One region of the Methylobacter arcticus genome, then DNA from elsewhere that is predicted to be linked to it. Evidence: predicted binding sites of a transcription regulator. Region 1 holds the regulator's gene; the other holds the start of a gene.
The links. The regulator HrcA, encoded in region 1, represses chaperone genes, less so after heat shock. The targets are predictions, from matches to a motif close to TNTTAGCACTCNNNNNNNNNGAGTGCTAANA.
Positions count from the first base shown of each region.

Region 2: the regulator HrcA is predicted to act here: its motif matches at 3,572-3,602, upstream of ABXJ76_RS14465 (co-chaperone GroES).

Region 1 is NZ_CP159583.1:882,509-888,748, reverse strand. Features, by position in the region: gene dnaJ (molecular chaperone DnaJ) at 1-967, opposite strand, end outside; gene dnaK (molecular chaperone DnaK) at 1,178-3,106, opposite strand; gene grpE (nucleotide exchange factor GrpE) at 3,177-3,785, opposite strand; gene hrcA (heat-inducible transcriptional repressor HrcA) at 3,849-4,970, opposite strand; gene ABXJ76_RS04285 (malate dehydrogenase) at 5,140-6,120, opposite strand.
Region 2 is NZ_CP159583.1:3,047,967-3,054,206, reverse strand. Features, by position in the region: gene ABXJ76_RS14495 (DUF262 domain-containing protein) at 1-199, opposite strand, end outside; gene pqqC (pyrroloquinoline-quinone synthase PqqC) at 294-1,022, opposite strand; gene pqqB (pyrroloquinoline quinone biosynthesis protein PqqB) at 1,033-1,944, opposite strand; gene pqqA (pyrroloquinoline quinone precursor peptide PqqA) at 2,055-2,129, opposite strand; gene ABXJ76_RS14475 (hypothetical protein) at 2,430-2,636, shown strand; gene ABXJ76_RS14470 (HesA/MoeB/ThiF family protein) at 2,757-3,500, opposite strand; gene ABXJ76_RS14465 (co-chaperone GroES) at 3,648-3,935, shown strand; gene groL (chaperonin GroEL) at 3,984-5,636, shown strand; gene ABXJ76_RS14455 (hypothetical protein) at 6,167-6,240, shown strand, end outside.

The DNA of each region.
Region 1 (6,240 bases):
AATCGCCGACCGGTCCGCCCCTGACCAGCTTGACGCCTTTGCCGCGCAATCTGAATAATTTTCCGGTTTGCGTTTCAGCGGGAATTTTCAACAGCACTTTGCCATTCAAGGTAGGCACTTCCAGTTCACCGCCCAAACAGGCTGTAGGAAAACTGATCGGCACTTCACAATACAAATTCGCACCATCGCGAGTAAAAATCGCATGTTCTTTTACCTGAACCTGAACATAAAGATCGCCGGCCGGGCCGCCAAATTCTCCGGCCTCGCCTTCTCCAGCCAAGCGTATGCGATCGCCGGTATCGACGCCTGCCGGGATTTTTGCCGACAAGATTTTATTTTCCTGGACACGACCCTGTCCATGGCATGAACCGCAAGGATCTTTTATCTGTTTGCCGGAACCATGACAGGTTGGGCAAGTTTGTTGAACTGAAAAGAAACCTTGTTGCATCCTGACTTGACCGTGGCCGTGACAAGTTGAGCAAGTGACAGGACTAGAACCTTTTTTAGCACCGGAACCGTTACACACCCCACAGGCAACCAACACCGGCACACGAATTTTAGCATCGGTACCGAATACGGCTTCTTCCAACGATAATTCCAGGTTGTAGCGCAGGTCCGAGCCGCGCTGAACGTTGCTCCGCTGCTGTTGCTGTCTTCCGCCGCCAAAAATGTCGCCGAAAATATCACTGAAACTTTCGCCGCCGCCAAAACCGCCGGAACGCCCGCCGCCCATCGAAGGATCAATCCCGGCATGGCCGAACTGATCATAAGCGGAGCGTTTTTTAGGATCCGATAAAACTTCGTAAGCTTCTTTAATCTGCTTAAACTTGGCCTCAGCTTCTACCTGATTGTCTTTGTTCCTGTCAGGGTGATGCTTCATCGCCTTGCTGCGATAGCTTTTCTTAATCTCTGCATCACTGGCGTTTCTGTCTACACCGAGAAGCTTGTAAAAATCTTCTTTTGCCATGGTTCAATAGTCTATTGTTGGATTTTGATGATTATCATCGTCTGGTTTTGTCCGAGATACCCCGTAAGAGGATAAGAGACTGATGACTAAACCACAAAAAGAACACGAAGGGACGCGAAGTTTTTTCTTCGCGAGCTTCGTGTTCTTCGTGGTTTCATGCCTTAAGTTAATGCCTATGTGGGGTAAGGAATACGCCCCACCAGCTACACTTTATTTCTTGTCGTCGTCTTTAACTTCTTCAAACTCGGCATCGACAACACCGTCATCCGCAGCATGCTCTGAAGAAGCATGAGCACCGGACGCGTGTTCTTCCGATGCCGATTTTTGTGCGTAAACGCGTTCAGCCAGCTTACCTGATAACTCGGTTAAGTCATTGGTTTTGGCTTCGATTTCCGCTTTATCATCGCCTTTAGCCGCAGTTTTCAATGCTTCAATCGCATGTTCGATGCCGGTTTTTTCATCATCGGCTACTTGATCACCCAATTCTTTCAGTGATTTTTCAGTCGCATGAATCATACCGTCCGCATGGTTGCGAGCGTGAACCAATTCAGTTAATTTGCGATCTTCATCGGCATGGGCTTCGGCATCTTTAACCATGCGATCAACTTCCTCATCGGACAAACCGCTGGAAGCTTTAATCACGATGGATTGTTTTTTTCCGGTCGCCTTGTCTTTGGCTGACACATTCAAAATACCGTTAGCATCAATGTCGAATGCGACTTCAATTTGCGGAACGCCGCGCGACGCAGGCGGAATATCGGCCAGATCAAAACGCCCCAGCGATTTATTTGCCGCTGCGACTTCGCGCTCACCTTGCAATACATGAACGGTCACTGCCGTTTGGTTGTCATCTGCGGTAGAAAAAACCTGCGATGCATTGGTTGGGATCGTAGTGTTTTTCTCAATCAGCTTGGTCATGACACCGCCCATCGTCTCGATACCCAGCGATAACGGGATAACATCGAGAAGCAACACATCTTTAACGTCGCCGGCCAAAACACCCGCCTGGATCGCCGCGCCTAAAGCAACCGCTTCGTCAGGGTTAACGTCTTTGCGCGGCTCTTTGCCGAAAATGGCTTTTACCATTTCCTGAACTTTCGGCATACGGGTTTGACCGCCTACCAAAATCACGTCATTAATATCCGACGCCTTTAACTTCGCGTCTTTCAGCGCCATTTCGCAAGGGCCTTTAGTGCGGTTAATCAGCTCTTCAACCAGCGATTCCAATTTGGCGCGGGTCAATTTAACATTCAAATGCTTGGGACCTGACGCGTCTGCGGTAATGTAAGGCAGATTCACGTCGGTTTGTTGGCTTGAAGACAATTCGATCTTGGCTTTTTCCGCCGCTTCTTTCAAGCGTTGCAAGGCTAATGGATCGTTATGCACATCAACGCCGCTTTCTTTTTTGAATTCCGAGGCCAAAAATTCAATGATTCTTGAGTCGAAATCTTCACCGCCCAGGAAGGTATCGCCGTTAGTCGATAGCACTTCGAACTGATGCTCGCCTTCTATCTCGGCAATTTCAATAATGGAAATATCAAAGGTACCGCCGCCCAGATCATACACCGCAATTTTGGTGTCGCCTTTAGGCTTATCCATACCAAAAGCCAGTGCAGACGCAGTCGGCTCATTGATAATACGTTTAACTTCAAGACCGGCAATACGACCGGCATCTTTAGTGGCCTGGCGTTGTGAGTCGTTAAAATAAGCCGGTACGGTAATAACCGCTTCGGTGACTTCTTCGCCTAAATAAGCTTCAGCGTCTTTTTTCAGCTTCATCAAAATACGCGCTGAAATCTCGGGAGACGCCATTTTTTTGCCGTGGACTTCAACCCACGCATCGCCATTTTCAGCTTCGACGATTTTATAAGGCACCATTTTGATGTCTTTTTGTACAACATCGTCTTTAAAACGACGACCGATCAAACGCTTAATCGCAAATACGGTATTTTTTGGATTGGTAACCGCCTGACGTTTTGCCGACTGTCCAACCAATACTTCATCGTCGCTGGTAAAAGCGATAATGGAAGGTGTAGTACGTGCACCTTCGCTGTTTTCAATTACTCTTGCTACGCCGTTTTCCAATACTGCAACACACGAGTTTGTTGTTCCTAAATCTATGCCGATTATTTTAGCCATTGAGTTCTCCAGACTTGAATATATTTAAAAAGTAAAAGTTGTTACAAATATGAGGTTGCTTTATTTGATTTCAAGCCTGCTCATCAATGCTAGGACTATCCGTCGGCTTTTTTTCGGCCGCTTTGGCAACCAAAACCATGGCGGGGCGAAGCAAGCGCCCGTTTAACACATAACCTTTTTGGAAAACGTTAACCACCGTATTCGGCTCCGCGTCTTCGACGACCTGCATCGCCATGGCCTGATGCAGTTCGGCATTAAACGGCTGACCGATCGGATCAATCGCTTCAATTTTGAATTTTGCAAAGGCTGATTCGAACTGTTTAATCGTTAATTCGCTGCCTTCACGGAACTTTTTCACGTCTTCGCTATCGCCGGTTGCAGCCTGCAAGCCCAACACCAAGCTATCTAATACCGACAATAACTCTTTGGCAAAGCCGGTTAAAGCAAATTTATGCGCATCTTCCAGATCCTTTTGGGTTCTTCTTTTCAGGTTTTCCATTTCCGCCTGTATACGAACCGCTTTGTCCCAGTTTTCCTGGGCTTTTTGCTCAGCTTGGGCCAAGGCCTGCTTTAACTCGTCAACCGTAAACTCATGTTCGGTTAACTCAGTATGCGGCTCTGCAACCGTTTCGCTTTCAGTTTCAACCTGAGATTCAGGCGCTTCCTGATCAGTACTCATTATTTATAGCTCCTTAACATTGAAATTAATATCCATGCCACACGGCACAAAAACAGATGTTATTTATAGTGGGGCCTTTGATTTTGGATTCAAGGCGGCACCCAACAATTTTGCCGTCACATCGACAAAAGGGATGATTTTCTCGTAGGCCATACGCGTCGGCCCGATAACGCCCAGCACTCCGACTACTTGATCATCGACCGAATACGATGACGTCACTAGGCTACAATGATCAAAAGCCCGATAGCCGGATTCTTCGCCAATAAAGATTTGCACGCCATCGGCTTTCATACACTGATCCAGCAAATGGATCACGCCCTGCTTTTGACTAAACGCTTCAAACAGTTGTTTTAGTCTATCCATATCGGATAACTCGGAAAAACCCATCAAATTGGTTTCGCCGGTCAGCACATAATCGTCTTTGTCCTTGTCATTGTCCTGATCGAAAGCCAGTTGTGCCATCTTGACTGCATCCAACAGGCCTTTATTCATGTCAGGCTTTCCTGCCCGACACCCTTCGGGTAAATGCAAATCTGTTCCAGACAGCTTTGTCATGCGTTCCTGATCTTCCTGCAACTCGTTTAAAACCGCTTTACGCACCGCATCCAAACTGCGACCGGAATAAATTGAATTTAAATAATTGGCTGCCTGCTGTAATTCGGCAGGACTAAATACTTTAGAGGTATGAATGATTTTATTATGAACTTCCTGCTCATTGGTCACAAAAATGACCAACACACGGGTATTAGATAAAGACAAGAACTCGATATGCCGCAAACACACCCGCTCTCTTTTGGGCAGAGTCACCACCCCGGCCATCTGCGTTAATTCTGACAGTAGACGCGACGCGACGCCGATCATATCACTGTTGTCATCACTTACCGACAAGCCTTGATACAACCGGGTTAAATCTTTCGCTTCCAACGGTTTAACCGTCAACAAGGTATCGACAAACAAGCGATAACCGCTAACCGTAGGCACCCGTCCCGCCGACGTATGCGGCGAATGCAACAACCCCAGATCTTCCAGATCGGCCATGACATTGCGAATCGTTGCCGGACTTAACTTTACACCCAAATCTTTTGCTAACGCCCGTGAACCCACCGGCTGGCCATCACTAATATAACGCTCGACCAACGCTTTCAATAGCTGTAGCGATCGCGCATTTAAAACCTGATTACCCACACTAACCTCTGCGACTAAATTTAGCACTCCATTAAGACGAGTGCCAGCGAGGCAAAGTATCAGCTCACCGGGCTATTGTCAATAAACCTAAAAAACCGGCAGCGCTACTCCATTACAGGCCATTAGAAATGACAACATAGCTTTCAACATAGAGAGTTAAGCCATCCTTTTATCTCAACAAATGCTTCACCGCGTCTCTTTCTTCTTTTAATTCAGCTTCACTAATCCGCATTCTGTGCAGGCTAAACTCGTTAATATCCAGACCTCTTACTATAGTAAACTCGCCGTTAACTACCGTTACCGGGAAAGAATAAACCAACCCGGATTCAATGCCATAATTGCCGTCCGATACTACCCCCATGCTCACCCAGTCGCCTGGCTCGGTACCCAAAGCCCACGTTTTCATCTGGCCTATCGCTGCATTTGCAGCCGATGCAGCGCTGGATTGTCCCCTTGCCTTAATAATTTCTGCCCCACGCTGCTGAACGATAGGAATAAACTCATTGACATACCAATCATTATCAACCAAAGACAAGGCATTCTGCCCTTTGACCCTAGCATGATGAATATCAGGATACTGCGTAGTCGAGTGATTACCCCAGACAGTCATGTTTTTTACATCAGCCGGTAAAACACCGCATTTCTCCGCTAATTGGCTTAACGCTCGATTATGATCCAATCTCGACATTGCAGAAAAATTTTCCGCCTTCAAGTCCGGCGCATTATTCAACGCAATCAGAGCATTGGTGTTGGCTGGATTACCGGTGACCAAGACCTTTATCTTTCTGTTTGCGACTTCATTCAAGGCTTTACCTTGAACCGCAAAAATTTCTGCATTCACTTCCAATAAATCTTTGCGCTCCATGCCCGTTCCTCTTGGCCTTGCGCCAACCAAAAAGGCATAATCGACATTTTTGAAGGCCACTTTGGGATCGTCTGTGACTTCAATGCGATGCAGTAAAGGGAAAGCGCAATCTTTTAACTCCATGACTACGCCTTGCAAGGCATTCATTGCCGGGGTTATTTCAAGCAGATGCAAGACAACCGGCTGGTCAGGGCCTAACAACGCACCAGCAGCTAATCGAAACAGCAAAGAATAACTAATTTGTCCTGCGGCGCCTGTTACAGCAATGTGAACGGGTGTTTTCATCTGTTTTTCCTTTAATTTTTATAATTTTTTTTCGATAAAGCTAGCAAGATAACCTGAAAATATTGCAACGAACCCCCATTCCCAACAACTGCATTCCACTCATCCCAATAGCTTAAGCAG
Region 2 (6,240 bases), 1.8 Mb from region 1:
CAATAAGTTTGGAAGCCCTTGCCTGATCCCATACATAATTACGTTGAAAACCTGGTATCACAAGTGCACCAGATTCTACGAAATCAAATAACGTTTTAAGATTAAAATCGTTTGGAGAAGCTGTTACATCATATTCTTTAATTGAATATTCTTCATTAAGCTCAGTATCTTCATCGTACCAATCATTTTTCTGTGTCATTAAATAACCTTGAATACATAAATTTAAGTGCTGATAGTTTATTGAACGCTAAATTTTGGTACGGAATGTATCGCATCTATATAACCAGCAGATGTTATTTTTCAATAGTAAAATAAGGCGGCATTTCGTGAATATAAGCCATATACATCGCATCTGCCATTGTCCACAATACATCCAGTTTGAACTTCAGGATTTGCATCATGCGGTCTTGTTGTTCACGGGTTTTGTACCAGTCCAGCGTGATGGCGAGACCGTGTTCGACATCGCGTCGCGCCTCGGTCAGGCGTTTGCGGAAATAGATATAACCTTCCTGATCAATCCATGGGTAATGTTCCGGCCAGTTGTCCAAACGCTGCTGGTGAATTTTAGGGGCAAACAGTTCGGTTAACGAGGAGCTTGCCGCTTCGTGCCATTCGGCTCTTCGAGCAAAATTAACATAGGCATCGACCGCAAAACGCACGCCCGGCAGCACGAATTTTAATGAGGTGATGTCTTCCCGGGTCAAGCCGACTGCGATGCCCAGCTGTATCCATGCCTCAATGCCGCCCGGATCGCCGGGATGTCCGTCGTGATCCATAATCCGCTGTACCCATTTGGCGCGGGTTTCGCGATCCGGGCAATTGGCCAGGATGTTGGCATCTTTAATCGGAATGCAGACCTGATAATAAAAACGGTTGGCGACCCAGCCCTGCAATTGCGCTTTGGTGAGTTTGCCTGCGTTCATCAGCGTATGGTAAGGATGATGAATATGGTAATGAGTTTCCATGCCGCGCAGTTCGGCTTCAAATTGTTCTCTGGTCCAGGCTTGATTATCGCTGCTCATGGTGCATCCTTTATAAATTGATTTCCAAGCCGTCGTAGGACACTTCAATGCCGGCGGCATCGAGTATTTTACGTTGTTCGGAATCGTCGTCTAAGATAGGGTTGGTGTTGTTGATGTGGATCAATATCTTGCGGGCTTTTGCAACCCCGTTCAGGACTTCTATCATGCCGCCTGCACCGGATTGAGGCAAGTGGCCGATTTCGCGGGCTTTTTTGTGGCTGATATTCTGCGTACACATTTCGTCATCGGTCCAGAAGGTGCCGTCTACCAGTATACAATCGACGGCTTGCATGGCTGCCATCACATGCGGTTCAATTTCGCCCAAGCCGGGGGAATAAAACACCTTTTTGCCGGTAGAAATTTGTTCGATGATGACGCCGATATTGTCGCCGTCATGGGGATCATGTCGATGCGGAGAATAGGGCGGTGCCTTGCTTTTTAAGGCTTGGGTATAAAAACGCAAATCATCGATGCCGGGAATAGTAAAACTGCTGCCGTCGAAAGGAATCGGGTGATGGTTGACGGTGCAGTAATCTGCCAGCATGTTAAATAAGGGAAAGCCGGTGGTCAGGTCTTGCTTGACCATTTCCGTGCAGTAAACGTCCAGCGGTTTGCCTTCTCTGAGCATCAGCATGCCAGTGGTATGGTCGATCTGACTGTCGATCAACAGGATCGCTTTAATGCCGGTATCGCGAACGCCTTCTTTAGGCTGGATGGCGGGAAAGGCTTCCAGTTGGGCACGAATGTCGGGGGAGGTATTAAACAGCAGCCAGTTTTTGTTGTCAGTACTTACCGCAATGGATGACTGAGTACGGGCTGTGCCGTTCATTTCTTTGTGTCGCAAGCGGTGGCAATTATGGCAGTTGCAGTTCCATTGAGGAAAACCGCCGCCTGCACCTGAACCGAGAACTCTGATCTTCATAGTTTGGAAGGTAGCTTAAATAGGGGGATAAAATTTAAATGATACGGGAATAAAGGTCGTCAGGCAAAAAAAAGGGGCTCTTGATGAGCCCCTTTTTGATCCAAATCGAATTAACGATTGTAGATATACATTGTTACTTCAAAACCGAAACGCAGGTCTGTATAGCTTGGTGTTTCCCATTTCATTGTGAACCTCCAGAAGTGTTTAAATTATTATGCTAGCTTGATCAAGTAAGCTGAATTGAAGTATACGATGAACTATTTTTTTACGCAACTTTTGACATCGACGAAAGCCGACAAACCTTATCTTTTCTACAGTTCATGTACTGTTTGACGGTAATTCCGAGATAATTAATTAATGGTAACTAGTTAAAACTACAGGATATTTAGAGTAGCTGTGAAAGATGTTTTTTTTAGCCGTAAGGGAGTATTATCTTATTTCATCTTTAAAATAATAATACACATATAAAAATATGAGGAGGGGGCATGGGTGAAGTTACTGAGCTGTGGTTGGTTATGTTAATAGTTGCTGCGGCGGCGTTCGCGCCGCTGGGCTATTTTATTTACAAGTTTACGAAAGCAGGCGACAAACCATTCGGTGAGATTGAGCCGCATGGCGATAGTCCGTCGGTGGTGAACGATTTTGCAGAAAAAACGATTAGATTTGTTCAAGGGTTATTTACTAAAAAATAAAAATATGTTCTTGATGAGCTTTCCAGGTGATGTTAGTTGCCTGGAAACTTCTCATTTTAAAAGGTAAGTTTTAAAGCCTACGCTCATCGCCAATCGCTCCTTACCTACGCAGCAAGTTTATCAACCGCTGCACGTTGGGCAGTCAGGATTTTTTCGCAGTTTCATCGTATTCCATTCCATCGTTAATCCATCCAGCAGCAATAACCGTCCGGTTAACGCTTCGCCGATATTCATTATCAGCTTCATTGCTTCCAGCGCCTGAATGCTGCCGACTATGCCGGTGATTGGCGCTATAACTCCGTTGGTGGCGCAGTTTTGCAATTCTTCGCCGCCACTGTTGTACAGACAGTTGTAGCACGGACTGTCGTTTTTTCCTGGCGTGAACACAGTCACCTGACCTTCAAAGCGAATTGCTGCGCCTGATACCAGTGGCGTTTGCTGTTTGACGCAGGCGCTATTGATCGCAAAGCGCGTAGAGAAATTGTCGCTACAGTCCAAAACCACGTCCGCTTGTCTCACTTCGAAATCAAGCTGTTCACCATCCAGTCTTTGTTTCATGGCTCTTACCTTGACTTCTGGATTTAGTTTATTAAGCGTTTGGCGGGTTGAAATTACTTTATCAGTCCCAATATCTGGCGTGTGATGAGCAATCTGCCTTTGCAAATTGGATAAGTCTACGACGTCATTATCATAAATAGTGATAGTGCCGATGCCCGCCGCAGCAAGATAGATAGCGGCAGGGGAGCCGAGTCCGCCCGCACCGATAATCAGTACGTTGGCAGCGAGAAGTTTTTGTTGTCCCTCAATATCGATTTGAGGAAGCATGATTTGACGGCTATAACGCAGTAGTTGGTTGTCATTCATAAGTCATATTGTTGCTGTATTGTGAGCAGAGATGATGCCAAAGAACGGGGTAGACTGCAAAAACTGATTATTGTTGGCACTCATTGCTGGTGAGTGCTAAAATTTAAATCTGAATTTAACCTTTAATTTTAATGTTAGGAGATATTGATGAAAATACGTCCGTTACACGATAGAGTCATAGTCAAACGTGTTGATGAAGAAACAACAACTGCCGGCGGTATTTTATTGCCAGGTTCTGCTGCCGAAAAACCAAGCCAAGGCGTTATTTTGGCGGTAGGTAATGGCAAGCAACTGGACAATGGCACCGTGCGCGCTCTTGAAGTTAAAGTTGGCGATAAAGTGTTGTTTGGCAAGTATTCCGGCAACGAAGTTAAAGTTGACGGCGACGACCTCATCGTTATGCGTGAAGAAGACATCATGGGCGTTTTAGGTTAGACCTAGACGCTGTAATCATAATCAAATACAACATAGTTAGGAATAAAAATGGCAGCAAAAGACGTATTATTCGGTGATGACGCTCGTGTCCGTATGGCGCGCGGCGTAAATATTTTAGCAAACGCAGTCAAGGTAACTTTAGGTCCTAAAGGCCGTAATGCGATTTTGGACAAAAGTTTCGGCGCTCCAACCATCACTAAAGACGGTGTATCGGTTGCAAAAGAAATCGAATTAAAAGACAAATTCGAAAACATGGGCGCACAAATGGTTAAAGAAGTGGCTTCACAAACTTCTGATGTGGCCGGCGACGGTACAACTACAGCAACCGTATTGGCGCAATCTATCGTCAATGAAGGTTTAAAAGCTGTTGCTGCTGGCATGAATCCTATGGATTTAAAGCGCGGCATTGATTTGGCCGTCATTAAAGCCGTTGAAGCGATTGTTGCCTCCGCAACTCCTTGCACCGATAACAAAGCGATTGCCCAAGTAGGCACTATCTCTGCAAACTCCGATGAGTCTGTTGGCAAAATCATTGCGGAAGCAATGGAAAAAGTCGGCAAAGAAGGTGTTATCACTGTTGAAGAAGGCACAGGCCTGGACAACCAATTAGACGTAGTGGAAGGGATGCAGTTTGACCGTGGCTACTTGTCACCTTATTTCATCAACAAACAAGAAAATATGAGCGTCGAATTAGACGATCCATTGATTCTTATTTTTGACAAAAAAATCTCCAATATTCGCGACATGCTCCCCATTTTGGAAGCCGTTGCTAAAGCCGGTCGTCCTTTATTGATCGTCGCTGAAGATGTTGAAGGCGAAGCCCTAGCAACTTTAGTTGTTAACACTATTCGCGGCATCGTTAAAGTTGCCGCGGTTAAAGCACCTGGTTTCGGCGATCGTCGTAAAGCCATGTTGGAAGACATTGCTGTATTGACTGGCGGTACTGTTATTTCAGAAGAAGTCGGTTTGAGCCTGGAAAAAGCTGAATTAGAGCAATTGGGTACCGCTAAAAAAGTACAAATCACCAAAGAAAACACCACTATCATTGATGGTGCGGGTTCTGAAGAGCAAATCAAAAACCGTGTTGCACAAATTCGTGCACAAGCAGACGATGCAACCTCAGACTATGACAAAGAAAAATTGCAAGAGCGTCTGGCTAAATTAGCGGGCGGTGTTGCTGTCATTAAAGTGGGTGCTGCAACTGAAATTGAAATGAAAGAAAAGAAAGCTCGCGTAGAAGATGCATTGCATTCAACACGCGCAGCGGTTGAAGAAGGCGTTGTTGCTGGCGGTGGTTCAGCTCTGGTTCGCGCTATTTCAGCCCTTGATAAACTGGAAGGCATTAACCACGACCAAACAGTCGGTATCAACATTCTGCGTCGTGCGATGGAAGAGCCTCTGCGTCAAATCGTTGCTAACGCTGGCGATGAGCCTTCAGTTGTGTTCAATGAAGTGCAAAAAGGCACGGGTAACTTCGGTTACAATGCGGCAACCGGCCAATACGGCGATATGATCGAAATGGGTATTTTAGATCCTGCGAAAGTAACCCGTACTGCGTTGCAAAACGCAGCTTCTGTTGCCGGCTTGATGCTGACTACCGAAGTGATGATTGCTGATGCACCTAGTGATGATAAAGGCGGTCACGGCATGCCTGATATGGGCGGCATGGGCGGTATGGGTGGCATGGGCGGCATGATGTAATTGTGTTGTCTTAAAGCCCTGTTGCTTTAAGTGAAATAAAAGCCCCGGTTGTTTTTGAAGCAGCCGGGGCTTTTTTTATTTCAGAAGTTGATGCTTGGGGGATTAATTGCCGAAACATAGGCGTCGGCGTAAGCCGATTAATAAATCACTGATGTTAGGTGCCGACTACAAACTATCAATGACTTATAGTTATTTTTTGCTGTGTAAGTTATTGGTTTTTGGTTTGCCTGCGTAACATCAGTAAATCACCAAAAACACAAAAATAGCCATGTAAAAGCGTCATGTTAAAAAATCGTATGATGCTCACGCGCCCGGTCATCAAACGGGATAAATTAGCGTCAAACATTAGCGTTTATCATTAAATAAGGGCTCAATTAAACCGGCTAACTTGGAGAATAAAAATTAGACAAGGTGGTGTTAGCCGGTAAACTGCATAAACCCGATACAAAGAATACGCGGTTATTTCGGGATTCGCGTAGGTAACATTTTTCATAAGGCGTGCTTTTGCACTATCCATAAGGAGAATTATCATGGCACAAGAAAAAAATTATTTAAAAGATCCGTTCGCCAATGCCGTTTCTGAAATTCTCAAAGGCATTGATCG